Regions from separate parts of the Paraburkholderia sp. SOS3 genome, predicted to be linked through region 2. Evidence: predicted binding sites of a transcription regulator. Region 2 holds the regulator's gene; each other region holds the start of a gene.
What was found. Region 2 encodes LexA, which represses DNA repair genes until DNA is damaged. Its sites were predicted from a motif close to ACTGTATNNNNATACAGT; they were not measured.
Positions count from the first base shown of each region.

Region 1 (4,792 bases), 560 kb from region 2:
CGCAACAGCAACAGCAGCAGCGGCAGCCGCGCTAAAGTGGAGCACGCTCCGGTCCTCGCCCGCAGCCACTTGCGCGATCACACCGGGGCGCCTGCTCGAGACCCGCTCATTCCCACATCTTCCTGAGCTTCGCGGCAATTTCCACTTTGGCTTGCGCGGCAGCCGCCAGCCCTGCCGCGGTCGGCGCAGCGGGCACCGCCACGGGCGGCCACGCGTAGGCGTCGAACAGCGGCAGCAGGTCCACCGGAATAAACCGCGTACGCGATGCCCATACGTGCCGGTCGCCCAGATGGGTCTGGTTGTGCACGTAGAAGCGCTGCGGCACGACGATATGCAGATCTTCCTTCGCGCGCGTCATTGCGACATACAGCAGACGCCGCTCCTCGTCGATCTCTTCGTCGCTGCCGGTGGCGAGGTCCGACGGAATGCAGCCGTCGACGCCGTTGAGCACGAATACATTGCGCCATTCCTGGCCTTTGGCGGAGTGAATGGTCGACAGGATCAGGTAGTCCTCGTCGAGCAGCGGCACGCCGGACTCGCCGCTCGTCGCATCGGGCGGATCGAGCGTCAGTTCGGTCAGAAACCGTTCGCGCGACGCATAGGTGCCGGCGATGCTTTCCATTTGCAGCAGGTCCGCGTGACGCACGATCGCGTCTTCGTGATTGCGCTCGAGGTGCGGCTCGTACCAGCGGCGGATCAACTCGAATTCGGCGGGCCACACCGACTTGCGTTCGTTCAGCGTCGACATCAGTGCGACGAACGATGGCCAGTCTTCCTGCGCGCGCGGCGGCGGCACGAAGCTGGCGAGTGTTTGAGCCGTGGCGGTGCGCGCCGCTACAGGGGCCGAGTTGCCCACCGCAGAGTTGCCAGCCGCCGAGACGCCGGCCGGCGGGGCCCCAACCGCCACGTCCAGCACCCGCGCCGCCGTTGCCGGCCCCACGCCCGGCAGCAACTGAACGACGCGAAAACCCGCCACCCGGTCGCGCGGATTCTCCGCCCAGCGCAGCACCGCGAGCACGTCCTTCACGTGTATCGAGTCGAGAAACTTGAGTCCGCCGAACTTGACGAACGGAATGTTGCGCCGGGTCAGCTCGACCTCGAGCGCGGCGCTATGGTGCGCGGCGCGAAACAGCACCGCCTGCGACTTCAGCCTGACGCCGGCTTCGCGCGCGGCCAGCACCTGTTCGACGACATAACGCGCCTGCGCGGCATCGTCGGCGACCGTCACGAGGCGCGGCCGCTGCGCCGATGCCTTGTCGGTCCACAAGTTCTTCGTAAAGCGCTCCGACGCGAGGCCGATGACCGCATTGGACGCCGTGAGAATGGGCTGCGTTGAACGGTAGTTGCGCTCGAGCGTGACCTGCTTTGCCGGCGGGTCGAAGTGCGCCGGGAAATCGAGGATGTTGCGCACGGTCGCGCCGCGAAACGAATAGATCGACTGCGCGTCGTCACCGACGACGGTCAGCCCGCGGCCATCGGGCTTCAGCGCGAGCAGGATCGACGCCTGCAACCGGTTGGTGTCCTGATATTCGTCGACGAGCACATGGTCGAAGCGGCTCGACAGATCGGCCGCGATCGACGGCTCGGCCGCCATATGCGACCAGTAGAGCAGCAGATCGTCGTAGTCGAGCACGCCTTGCTTCTGTTTCGCGTCGACGTACGCGGCAAACAGCACGCGCAAATCGGCTTCCCATTCGCGGCACCACGGAAAAGTGCTGTTCAGCACGTCGCCGAGCGATGCACCCGTATTGACGACGCGCGAATAGATCGCAAAGCAGGTCGACTTCGACGGGAACCGGCGCTCCTTTCCCGAAAAGCCCAGTTCGTGGCGCACGAGGTTCATCAGGTCGGCCGAGTCTTCGCGATCGTTGATCGTGAAGGTCGGCGCGAGGCCGATCAGATCCGCGTATTCGCGCAGCAAACGCGCGCCGACGCTGTGGAATGTGCCCGACCACGTCAAACCCTGGGCGAGCGCCGCGCGCGCGCCGAGCGCGTCGCCGGCGATGCGCGTGACGCGGTGCGTCATCTCGAGGGCGGCGCGGCGCGAAAACGTCAACAGCAGAATGCGGCGCGGGTCCGCGCCCTTGACGACCAGATACGCGACGCGGTGCGCAAGCGTGCTGGTCTTGCCGGAGCCCGCGCCCGCGATAACGAGCAGCGCGCCGGGCGCGCGCGTGGCGTCGTCGGCGCCGTATTCGACGGCGGCGCGCTGTTCGTCATTGAGTCTGGCGAGCCAGGCGTCGGCGCCCGATGCGCCGGCACACGACGCACAAGCGCCGGGCATATCGACGCTGGAGGCGGCAAAGACGGATTCGGACGTGGAAGCGGCGGGGGAAGGCACGGCGTGCGAACGGAAACGAAGTCAGGGCGACGCATACTGTATATCCATACAATGTACGGCGACAAGCGCCCTTTTTTCGGCACGCACGCCGCCGCCTGTCACTCCTGCTTCTTCGCGTCCTTCACGCGCGCATCCGCCGCGGCCTTATCGGCATCCGACTGCGCGTCGGCCTTTTCCCTGTCTGCCTTCGCCTGGGCCACCGCAGCCTTCCTGTTGGCCTTCGCCTGTTCCTTCGCGGCCTTATTATCGGCGTGCGTCACCGGCTCGGCGGCCGGATCGTGCGACGTTTGCGCAAAGGCGAACGTCGACACGCTGCCCACGATCAATGCGGCAAGCAACCGGTTGGTCGATCGAGTCATCTGCTATCCCTCCTTCAGTCAAGGTGATCGGTAAGCGCGGCTAGCGCGCGTTCAGTCAGTGTTTGGTCTCGTCGTCAGGCACCTGCGTGCCGTTGCCCGATTGCGAATCGATCTTCAGCTGGTTGGCGGCGGCCTGCCGGTCCGCCGCGCGATTGATCTTCGCGTTCTTCAGCTGTTCCTTGTACTGCGCCTTCGACGCCTTCTTCGCGTCGTGATACTCGGCATTGGCGCGCGCGTCGGCGTCGCGCTTCTGCACGAGCGGATCGGGCGACGTCGGGGCGGTCAGCGTCTGCCGCGGCGGTACGCCGGCCGGCGCCGGCGCGGGCATTTGCACGCCCTGCGCGGCGGGCGCCGTGGCGGGCGCATTCGGCGGCGTGCCCGACGGCATCGTGGCCGGCGCGCTTTGCTGCGCGATCTGGGCCGCTTGGGGGGCCGGCCCTTGCGGCGTCGCAGGCACCTGATAAACCCGGTTCGGCTGACTCACCTCGGTAACGCGCGGGCTACCCTGGTTCGAGGTCTGCGCGACGGCACCGGTCGTGGCCAGCGCGGCAATGGCGCTGCCGATCAGCAGCGAACGAAGCTCGGTCATGGCGATCCTCTCTGAAAGTTGTCGGCCGGGCGCAGCGCCTCGGCGCATACCCGGCACTTGTTCGACCCGATGCAAAATGCAGCAGGCTCTTCTACCGACAGCATTTTTCTGAGTGAAGTTCTTGATCAACCGCCGCTTTTACTAACGGTTTCATTTTCTGACAACTGCATAACATCCGGTCGCAGGCGAAGTCTTCGAGTCCCGGAACAAATCCGCGCGCCGCTCACGCCGCAGGGCGACGCCCCGCACGCTTTCGCTTATGATGCGAATCCTTTCCGCTTCATCGCGCGTCGTCCCGCCACGAGATGCGTGGTCCTTTTCCGCAACTGCCATGCCCAACCTCGATTTCACGCTGACCGGCGATTACGTCGAACTGCACAATCTGCTGAAGCTCACGGGTCTCGCGGACAGCGGCGGATCCGCCAAGGTGCTCGTCGCATCGGGTGCGGTGAAGGTGGACGACCAGGTCGAACTGCGCAAAACGTGCAAGATCCGCGCGGGCCAGGTCGTGCTGCTCGGCGATACGCGCATCGCGGTCCACGAAGCGTGAGCGCCGCGATCGCTTGCGCGCGACGATTGCGCACCGGGCGGTTCGCGACGTTCGCGATCGAGGCCGCGCCGTCCCGGGCACACGGCTTCGCAAAAAATCCGCACCATAAACGTGCGTGCTGATCGACAGCCGCCGCGCGACGCAATAAGCTGTTCGCTTTGACAAAAACATTACATGCCGCGCGCGCCGTGCATGCGGCGCCGCGCCACGCTGCCGTCATGTCCCAATCCGGTCTGTCCCGCCCGCTTGCCGGGCCGCCGTCGCTGACGCGTCACGCCGCCGACACCGCGCGCCTCGCCGCGCCGCTCGCCATCGCGCAGTTGTCGCAGATGGCGATGAGCGTCACCGACACGGTGCTGCTCGGCTCGCTCGGCCCCGACGCGCTCGCCGCCGGCGGCCTCGGCGCGAACCTGTTCTTCGTCGTCGTCACGCTGCTGCAAGGGGTGCTGACGTCGGTCAGCGTCAGCGTCTCGCACGCGCGCGGCGCACAGGCCGACGAGCGCGTGCCGGACATCTACTGGACCGGCTTCGTGCTCTCGATCCTGCTCGCCGTTCCCGCCTTCGTGCTGCTGTCGTTCGCGGCACCGATCCTGAAGACGTTCGGCGAACCGGCGGTGCTCGCCGGGCACATCGGCGAATACTGCGCGGTGCTGCGCTGGGGCGCGCCCGCGAGTCTGATCGGCGTCGGTCTGATGCGCTCGTTCCTGCCGGCGATCGGCGCGGCGAAGCGTTTGCTGTGGGTCTCGGTCGGCAGCGTCGTGTTCAACGGCTTTCTCAACTACGGCCTCATTCACGGCGCGTATCGACTGCCGCGTCTGGGCTTTCTCGGTTCGGCCGTCGCGACGACAATCACCGTCTGGCTGTCCGCGCTGATGCTGATGGCGCTGCTCCATCTGCGGCCGCGCTACCGGCACTTCGTGACCGCGGCACGGCCCAACGTGCCGCTGATGGGC
Region 1 covers NZ_CP018811.1:3,446,833-3,451,624, forward strand. The annotation lists gene BTO02_RS15405 (DUF4088 family protein) at 1-35, shown strand, start outside; gene BTO02_RS15410 (ATP-dependent helicase) at 107-2,284, opposite strand; gene BTO02_RS15415 (hypothetical protein) at 2,440-2,700, opposite strand; gene BTO02_RS15420 (hypothetical protein) at 2,756-3,289, opposite strand; gene BTO02_RS15425 (RNA-binding S4 domain-containing protein) at 3,621-3,839, shown strand; gene BTO02_RS15430 (MATE family efflux transporter) at 4,058-4,792, shown strand, end outside.
Region 1: BTO02_RS15410 (ATP-dependent helicase) is a predicted target of LexA. The motif match lies at 2,377-2,394, and genes of this name have one in related genera.

Region 2 (4,792 bases):
GCGCGAAGGCCGCAAGGCACTGCGCTGCGGTGCGGATCTGGCATTGGATCTGAAAGCGGAGACTCATCTGCTGTCGGTCGTCGACATGCGCTCGAGCATCGCGCAAAGCGCGGGCCTGCTGACCGACGTGGCGTGCGGCAGTTTCGAAAAGACGGCGCGCGACATCCTGCAAGAAGGCGTCGACTGGCTGACCGAGCGTGGCGTCAGGGCGCAAGGGCACTTTGCGTTCGGTCATCCGATCGATGAAATCGCGGCGCTTGCGGAAGAGCTGAAGGTCGATCTTGTCGTCGTCGGCCATCGCTGCCGGCATGGACTCTCGCGATGGTGGATGGGCGCGGGCAACACGCCGCTACTCGATCGCGTGTCGTGCAGCATTCTCGTTGCGTGTTCGTCGCCAGGCGAGGAGCAGTCGGCCGCGGCATGAGGCTCTAGCCGGCAGAACCGGCGCTGCCTACTCGCCGAGATCGACTGCCGCAAGCTTCCACGTGAAAAGCCCTTCGCGATGGAAAATCGCGGCATAGCGCGTGTCGCCGACACCGTGCCGATACGTGACGACGAACTCGTTGACGCCGCGATATCCGGCTGTGGTTTGCGGAGGCTGAGGCGGCTTCGAGCCGTTCGCGGCCGATGCTGTCGGTGCCGGTGATACGGGTGGAGCAGAGCGCGCAGCAGCGGGGTTGCCACCGTTTGACGACGAATCAGACGACGAATCGGACGACGAAGCCGACGCGTCCGGCGGCGCAGGCGGGCGCTCGCCCGGTTCGCCGCGTGGCGGCATTCCGTTGAGCAGCGCGGCGACGCCGTCCGGCGTCGCATACGCGTCGACGAGCGGCCCGATCAACGCGACACCGATCATGGCGCCCAGCGCGGCGAGCGGATTGCCGTGACTTTCCGCGCCGATTCTGCGTCTTAGCAAGCCCCCGAGCTGTTCCTTGAGACTCTCGCGAAGCGCCGGGAAATCGACGTATTCGTTGACTGTTGCCGCATCGCGCGCGTCGGCTGCGCGTTTCAGGCGGTTGAGTGCGATATACGGCGATGCATACGCGAAGGCCAGCGCGATCAGCACAACGATGACAACGACCGTGACCAGCACGGACCGCCTGACGCTGCCGGTCATCTTGTGATTCATGTGGCCACCGATGCGGTCATTTATCGCGCGTTGCGCGCAGCTTGTGCGAACCATCATCGTGCGGAACGTTCCTTTCATGGTGAATGGGGTGGTTTACCGTGGACCCCATTCTCGCTGAAACGATCCCGCAATCTTATGTACTTCATCGCGCCTCGGCCGTTCTCGACATGCGCGTTGGCGACATGCGCGTTGGCGACATGCGCCGAGACATGCACCTTCGCGATATGCACGTTCGCGATGAACGGGCGCGCTCACGCCGCTTGCGCGTGCTCCTCGGCGATGCAGCGGTCGATCATGCTGCACACGGCATCGACGGTGCCGACCATGATGAGCCGCGACGGCCCGTGATAGACGCGCACCGGCGCGCGGCGTGCGGGCTCGGCGTTGAGCGCGGCGTTCAGCGAGACGCGTGCAAACGCGGGGAGCGACGACGGCAACGACGCGTCGGCTTCGACCATCGACCGCTCATGCTCTTCGAAATCGAACAGCGAGCCGGTACGCGGCACATGCATCGCATCGAGCACGGCGCATGGCACGAGGTTGCGCAGGTGGCGCAGACGGCCGAACTGACGGAAGGGCAGCAAGCGGGCAAGGCGTTCCATGAATCTCTCCAGACGGTATCTGAAACTGAGCGAAACTGAGCTGAAACCGAGCCGAAACTGAACGGAAATCCGCTAACACTCGGCGCTAAATCAGCGGGAAATCAGAATTCACCTGGCCGGATCAGGCCGACCGCGATGCCTTCGAGCGCGAAATCCGCGCTGCCGGCCTCGACGAAGATGTTTTCGTAATCGGGGTTTTCGGCGATCAGTTCGATGCCGTTCGGCCGTCGCTTCAAGCGCTTGACCGTGACGTCGTCGCCAAGGCGCGCAATGATGATCTGGCCGTCTTTTGCTTCGCTGCGCTTTTGCACCGCGAGCAGATCGCCGTCGAGAATGCCCGCGTCGCGCATCGACAGGCCGCGCACTTTCAACAGGTAATCGGGCTTGCTCGAGAACAGCGCCGGGTCGCACGCATAGTGCTGCGCGATGTGCTCCTGCGCGAGGATCGGGCTGCCGGCTGCGACGCGGCCGACGAGCGGCAGCGACAGCTGCATGAGCGCCGCATGCGGCAGCGTGAACTGATGAGGCGCGTCGTCTTGTCCGGCCAGCAGCCGGATGCCGCGCGACGCGCCGGCCGCGAGTTCGATCACGCCTTTGCGAGCGAGCGCCCGCAGATGCTCTTCCGCCGAGTTGGCCGAACTGAAGCCCAATTCGGCCGCGATCTCGGCGCGCGTGGGCGGAAAGCCCGTGCGCTCGATCGCGCGGCGGATCAGATCGAAAACCTGCTGCTGTCGTGCGGTGAGTTTGGTCATGGCGCCACTGTATGGATGAACAGGTGACTGTATTTTTATACAGTATCCGGCGCTTTTCAAGCTTTACTTTAAGTTCGGCTCCCGATCCCCTCGTCGACAAGCCCTATCTTTCTTCACTTCGGAATTTCCGTCCGAACGCCGTGTCGGGCCGGCGTTACCACTTTTGCGTATTAAAAAATGAAGAAACATTATTTTTAATGATGAAGCGCCGCGGATAGACTGGCCTCAAATCGATATGAGGCCCGGCGGAGTAAGCAATTCGCGGGATCGGGAAACAGCGGCGAGCGGAGAAAACATCAATGAACGATCGCACTACGGGGTTCGCAGAAAGCGCGTCTGAGCGCAAGAAAACGTCGACGCCAAACATGGCGGCACGGCGGGAGACGACATGGCGCTCGACGGTGCGCGCGAAGCAATTCTTCGCTTCTCTGGCCATCGGTGCGGCTGCGGTGCTCGGACTGGCCGCACAGGCGCATGCTGATACGACGTTGCTCAATGTGTCGTACGACCCGACGCGCGAACTGTACCAGGACATCAATGCGGCATTCGGCAAGCAATGGAAGGCGCAGACCGGCGAGTCGATCACCTTCAGGCAGTCGCATGGCGGCTCGGGTGCACAGGCGCGCTCGGTGCTCGACGGGTTGCAGGCCGACGTCGTGACGCTCGCGCTCGCCTACGACATCGACGCGCTCGCGAACAAGGGTCTCGTCGATAAAGACTGGCAGAAGCGCTTGCCCGATAACGCCTCGCCGTACACGTCGACGATCGTATTTCTCGTGCGCAAGGGCAACCCGAAACACATCAAGGACTGGGACGATCTGGTGAAGCCGGGCATCGCGATCGTGACGCCGAACCCGAAGACGTCGGGCGGCGCACGCTGGAACTATCTGGCTGCATGGGCGTATGCGCTGCATCAGCCCGGCGGCAGCGAGCAGACGGCGAAGGCGTTCGTGTCGAAGCTCTACAGGAACGCGGGCGTGCTCGATTCCGGCGCGCGCGGCGCGACGACGAGCTTCGTGCAACGCGGTATCGGCGACGTGCTGATCGCATGGGAGAACGAGGCGTTCCTGTCGATCAAGGAGTTCGGACCGGACAAGTTCGAGATCGTGGTGCCGTCGGTCAGCATTCTCGCGGAGCCGCCCGTCGCGGTGGTCGACAAGGTCGTGGACCGCCATGGCACGCGCAAACTCGCCGAAGCGTATCTGAAGTTCCTGTACAGCGAAGAGGGGCAGGAGATCGCCGCAAAGAACTTCTACCGTCCGCGTTCGAACAAGGTGCCTGCGGCGCTGACCGAAAAGTTTCCGAAGCTTAAGCTCTACACGGTCGACGATACGTTCGGCGGCTGGACGAACGCGCAGAAGACGCACTTTGCCGACGGCGGCGTGTTCGATTCGATTTACTCGCCGCAGTAGTACTCGCGCTGCGGCGGATGCAGTCAGGCAAGCGCGCCTTCGGGCGCACTTTTGAGCGTGTAACCGAAGTGCCTGTTGCGCAGTGCGCGCACTGTGCATGACAGCGACCCGCGCAAGACTTTTGAAAGAGTACCCAGCATGACGACGTTGACCTTCCGCAAGCCGAGTGCGTTGCCGGGCTTCGGCCTGACGCTCGGTATCACGGTGGCGTATCTGAGCCTCGTGGTGCTGATCCCGCTTGCGTCCACGTTCCTCAAAACCGCAACGCTCGACTGGAGCCAGTTCGTGCGCGCGGTCGGTTCGCCGCGCGTGCTCGCGTCATACCGGCTCACGTTTTCCGCGGCGCTCGGCGGCGCATTGATCAACGCCGTGTTCGGTTTTCTCGTCGCGTGGGTGCTCACACGCTATACGTTTCCGTTCAAGCGCGTCGTCGATGCGATCGTCGATCTGCCGTTCGCGCTGCCGACCTCGGTGGCCGGCATCTCGCTTGCGGCCGTCTATGCGGGCAACGGCTGGATCGGCCGGTTTCTGGAGCCGCTCGGCCTCAAGATCGCGTTCACGCCGCTCGGCGTGCTCGTCGCGCTGACGTTTATCGGCTTGCCGTTCGTCGTGCGCACGGTGCAGCCCGTGCTCGAGGAGTTCGAACGCGAGCAGGAGGAAGCGGCCGCGTGCCTCGGCGCATCGCGCTGGCTGACCTTCCGGCGCGTGATCCTGCCGGCCGTGTTTCCGGCGCTGCTGACCGGCTTCGCGCTCGCTTTCGCGCGCGCGCTCGGCGAATACGGCTCGGTGATTTTTATCGCGGGCAATGTGCCGATGAAGTCGGAGATCACGTCGCTGCTGATCATCACGAAGCTCGAGCAGTACGACTATCCGGGCGCGACGGCGATCGCGGTCGTG
Region 2 covers NZ_CP018811.1:2,882,324-2,887,115, reverse strand. The annotation lists gene BTO02_RS12895 (universal stress protein) at 1-424, shown strand, start outside; gene BTO02_RS12890 (DUF2939 domain-containing protein) at 452-1,129, opposite strand; gene BTO02_RS34780 (hypothetical protein) at 1,381-1,731, opposite strand; gene lexA (transcriptional repressor LexA) at 1,833-2,483, opposite strand; gene BTO02_RS12875 (sulfate ABC transporter substrate-binding protein) at 2,849-3,895, shown strand; gene cysT (sulfate ABC transporter permease subunit CysT) at 4,034-4,792, shown strand, end outside.

Region 3 (4,792 bases), 600 kb from region 2:
TCCGGAAAGAGCGTGACGACGTCGAACTGCATCGCTCTCCCCTTCAGCGAATCATTCAGTAATCAGCTTCCCAGTCGACGATGATGCGCTTCGCCGCCTGATCCACCGTCTTCACATAGACCCCGACAAACGGAATGAGCCGCTCGCCAACAGCCGGCTTGCCGTCTTTACCGGTGGTCCCGTATTCGATGCGCAACACCGACTGCGCGCCGTTGTCGATCATGTCGGCCACCTTGCCCAGCTCGACACCCGCCTCGTTGACGACGTCGAGACCGAGCAGATCCACCCAGTAGTACTCGTCGGCTTCGAGCGCCGGAAAATCGCTGCGGCGCACATAGACGCGATAGCCACGCAGCAGCAGCGCTTCGTCGCGATCCGCGAGGCCGCCCAGCTGCGCGACAATGCTGTCGCCGTGCACTTTCGACTGCCCGACCGGCGCCGACTTGCGGTCTTGCACTCGCGCATGGCCTGGGATTTGGCCCGGCGTTTTGCCCGGTGTTTTACCTTGCAGCTGGCCTTGTTGCGGCACTTTCAGCAGCCACCAGCGTTTCGCGTTCAGCAGCGCGTCGCCGCCCTGCCCGCCGCCCGCGTGCGCAGCGAGCTTGACCCAGCCTTTGAGACCGTACGCGTCGACGATGGCGCCGACTTCGATCGCGTCGTCCGGCCAGCTTTCGGCCGTTTCAGTCTGCATGACCTGCTGATGTTCAGCGGGCCCGGCAGCCGCGGCGCTTTTCACACCTGTCGCCGCGCCCGGCTTACCAGGCTTGCGGGCAAACACCCCAAACGACGCGCCTGATGACGCTTTCGCGCGACCCGGACTGTCTGAATCACGCGCGGACATCAGCCGGCCTCCTTATCGACACCGGTCTCGACACCCTTGAAACCGAAGCATCGGACAGCCCACACACGGTGCGTGGCCGACGGCCGATGCTCACTACTGCCGCCACATTTACTGCGGCCACATCAAGCAGCCGGTTGCGCCTTTTGCGCTTCCTTCACGAGACGCTGCACCGTTTCCGACAGTTGCGCGCCCACGCTTTGCCAGTGGGTCAGGCGGTCTTGCGCGATGCGCAGTGCTTCGCCCTTCGTTGCGACCGGGTTGTAGAAACCGATGCGCTCGATGAAACGGCCGTCACGGCGGTTACGCGAGTCGGTAGCGACGATGTTGTAGAACGGGCGCTTCTTCGAGCCGCCACGAGCCAAGCGGATGATGACCATACTTAAAGTCCTTGAAAACCGGGTTCGGAACTACTGAAACACGCGATTATAGCCGGAAAGCAAAGCCATAACAAACACTTACCGGCACAAACCGAGCACGCCGCGCGATTGGCCGGTGCGGAATAACAACGCGATCGGCAGAGGGACGCCTGCGCGGCCGCCCAGCGGGCACGTCGAAGGTCTGCCGACGGTCTCATGGCGAGGCCCACGGTGCGCAAGCCTACGACGTCGGGGCCTGCTGCCGGTTCGGGCCGCGTCACCACGCCACCTGACCGGCACGAGGCGCGCGGCGTAGAATGCGCGTCGGCGCTCCACGCGCTTGCTGATCCGTTCTCGGGCCGCGCCGCCCGTCACCTTGCCGCTTACTTTCATGTCGACTGCTGCTTCGCATCCCGCGCGTTTTCGTTCCAAAACCCTGACCGCCGCGCTCGCGTTTTTCTTCGGCTCGCTCGGCGCGCACCGTTTCTATCTGTACGGCGCGCGCGACCTGTTCGGCTGGGCCCACATTATCGGCACGCTGATCGGCATACCGGGCGTCCTGCTGCTGATGGCGACCGAACGTGCATCGATACCCGGCTGGGTGCTCGTCGTGCCGGGCGCGATCTCGCTGCTTGCCGCGTTTCTGGCGGCGATCGTCTACGGACTGCGCCCCGACGAGAAATGGGATGCGCAGTTCAATGCGCACACCGGGCGCGACAGCGAGTCCGGCTGGACGGTCGTCTTCGTCGTGATCTTTTCGCTGCTGGTCGGTGCGTTCCTGCTGATGACAGGCCTCGCAATAACGTTTCAGACCTACTTCGAATCGCAGGTCGACGCCGCGAAGTCGATTTCGCAATAGTCGCCGCGCCTTAGCCGCCTTAGCCGCCCCACCCGCCCTCGCCTAGAACAGATCGAGTTGTCCGTCATCGCCCGCCGGCCGCGGCGGCGGCTCGACCCGGCGAAACTGCGACATATCGAGAATGCCGTGCTGCCGCGCATTCAGCCCCAAGCGCCGCGTCGCGTTCGCAAAACGCTGCTTCAGCAAATCGGCCCACAGCCCCTCGCCTTTCATCCGGTGCGCAAACGACGAATCGTAGTCCTTGCCGCCGCGCATATCGCGCACACGGCTCATCACGCGATCCGCGCGGTCCGGGAAATGCGCGGCGAGCCAGTCCTTGAAGAGCGGCGCGACTTCCCAGGGCAAACGCAACACGATATAGCTCGCGCTCGTTGCGCCCGCTTCGGCGCACGCTTCGAGCACGCGTTCCATATCGGGTTCGGTGACGAACGGAATGATCGGCGCGATGCTCACGCCGACCGGCACGCCGGCGTCGACGAGCGTGCGAATCGTGCGCAGACGCCGCGAAGGGGTTGCTGCGCGCGGTTCAAGCGTGCGCGCGATATCGGCATCGAGCGTCGTGATCGTGATTGCGGCCATCACCTGGCCGCGCTCGGCCATCGGCGCGAGCAGATCGAGTTCGCGCTCGATCAGCGACGACTTCGTGATGGCCGCAAACGGATGATGACGCTCGTGCAGCACCTCGATGACGCGCCGCGTCAACCGCAGATCGCGCTCGACCGGTTGCCACGCGTCGGTATTGACGCCGAGCGCGATCGGTTCCGGCACATAGTTCTTCTTCGAAAGCTCGCGCGCGAGCAGTTCCGGCGCATTGACCTTCGCGTAGATCCGGCTTTCGAAATCGAGCCCCGGTGACAACCCGAGATACGCGTGCGTCGGACGTGCGAAACAATAGATGCAGCCGTGCTCGCAGCCGCGATACGGATTGAGCGACACGCTGAACGGGATATCGGGCGACGCGTTACGTGTGAGGATGGTCTTCGCGTATTCGTCGAACACGTGAGTGCGCAGCGCCGGAGCTTCGTCCTCCTCTCTTCGCTCGGCATACGCGGTCCAGCCGTCGTCGACGGCTTCGCGCTGATCCACTTCGTAGCGGCCTTGCAGATTCGTCACTGCGCCGCGGCCCTTGCGCGGCACCGGCGGCGCAACCGGATATTCATACGACAGATCGCCCGAAGCATCGGACGAAGAGACCTCAGACGAAGCGCCAGCAGCGGCGTGCGAAGGATAAGAATCGGGGTCGGCGTTGTTCACAGGTGTACGTCAAATAGCGCGCGAATACCTGTATAAATATACAGTGTTTACGCTGTTTGTCGAGCAACCACACACGCACCGCCAATCGAACCGGCAAGCAAGGGGCCCGGCTGAGCCGATCAATCGATCAATCGCCCACGGCAATCGTCAGCGTCTCCTTGATCTCCTCCATCACCACATAGCTTTTCGACTGCACCGCGCCGGGCAGTTGCAGCAGAATGTCGCCGAGCAGCTTCCGGTAGTCGGCCATTTCGCCGATGCGCGCCTTGATCAGATAGTCGAAGTCGCCCGACACGAGGTGGCATTCGAGCACTTCCGGAATCTTCTGCACCTCGCGCCGGAACTGATCGAACATGTTGCCGCTTTTGTGATCGAGCGTGATTTCGACGAATACGAGCAGCGCCGCGCCGAGTTCCGCAGGATTGACCCGCGCGAAATACCCGGTGATCACGCCGTCGCGCTCCATGCGCTTGACGCGCTCGATGCATGGCGTGACCGACAGCCCCACCTGTTCGGCCAGATCCTTCATCGCGATGCGGCCGTCAAGCTGCAACACTTTCAGAATCTTGCGATCGATCTTGTCGAGCGCGCGGACCGGCTGACGCTGCGTTCTCATCGCTAAGGTCTCTTGACGTCTGTTTATTACTGAAATTCGAAAAAATACGATAACAAAACCTGCATCGACGTTAATAGTATAGCGGTTAACACTGGACACTCCGCGTGTCACCTTGTTATTCCGCTGTCAGCCTGAATTTCGGGCGAATCAGCGAATCGACACACAGCATGAAGACGCGGCGTGCCTCGAAAACTACTGGGAGTCGAGCAATGCGTGTAGTCGTCTTAGGCAGCGGCGTCGTCGGCGTGACGAGTGCTTATTATCTTGCCCGCGCGGGCCACGAGGTCACGGTGATCGATCGCGAAGCGGGCCCGGCGCTCGAAACGAGCTTTGCCAATGCGGGGCAGATCTCGCCCGGCTATGCGTCGCCGTGGGCCGCGCCCGGTGTGCCGATGAAAGCCGTCAAGTGGATGTTCCAGAAGCACGCGCCGCTCGCCATCCGTCTGGACGGCACGCCATTCCAGCTGCAATGGATGTGGCAGATGCTGCGCAACTGCACGTCCGAGCGCTATGCGCTCAACAAGTCGCGCATGGTGCGCCTCGCCGAATACAGCCGCGATTGCCTGCAGGCGCTGCGCGCCGAGACGGGCATCCGCTACGAAGGCCGCACCGGCGGCACACTGCAACTGTTCCGCACGCAACAACAGCTCGACGGCGCGGCCAAGGACGTCGCGGTGCTCGAAGAAGCGAACGTCCCGTACGAACTGCTGATGCCGTCCGATCTCGCGCGCGCCGAGCCGGCGCTCGCCGCCACCGCGCACAAGCTGACCGGCGGCCTGCGCCTGCCCGGCGACGAAACGGGCGACTGCCAGTTGTTCACCACGCGCCTTGCCGCGCTCGCCGAACAGATCGGCGTGCGCTTTCGT
Region 3 covers NZ_CP018811.1:3,483,962-3,488,753, forward strand. The annotation lists gene trmD (tRNA (guanosine(37)-N1)-methyltransferase TrmD) at 1-32, opposite strand, end outside; gene rimM (ribosome maturation factor RimM) at 56-841, opposite strand; gene rpsP (30S ribosomal protein S16) at 964-1,218, opposite strand; gene BTO02_RS15585 (NINE protein) at 1,589-2,056, shown strand; gene BTO02_RS15590 (PA0069 family radical SAM protein) at 2,099-3,223, opposite strand; gene BTO02_RS15595 (Lrp/AsnC ligand binding domain-containing protein) at 3,438-3,926, opposite strand; gene BTO02_RS15600 (D-amino acid dehydrogenase) at 4,094-4,792, shown strand, end outside.
Region 3: BTO02_RS15590 (PA0069 family radical SAM protein) is a predicted target of LexA. The motif match lies at 3,338-3,355, and genes of this name have one in related genera.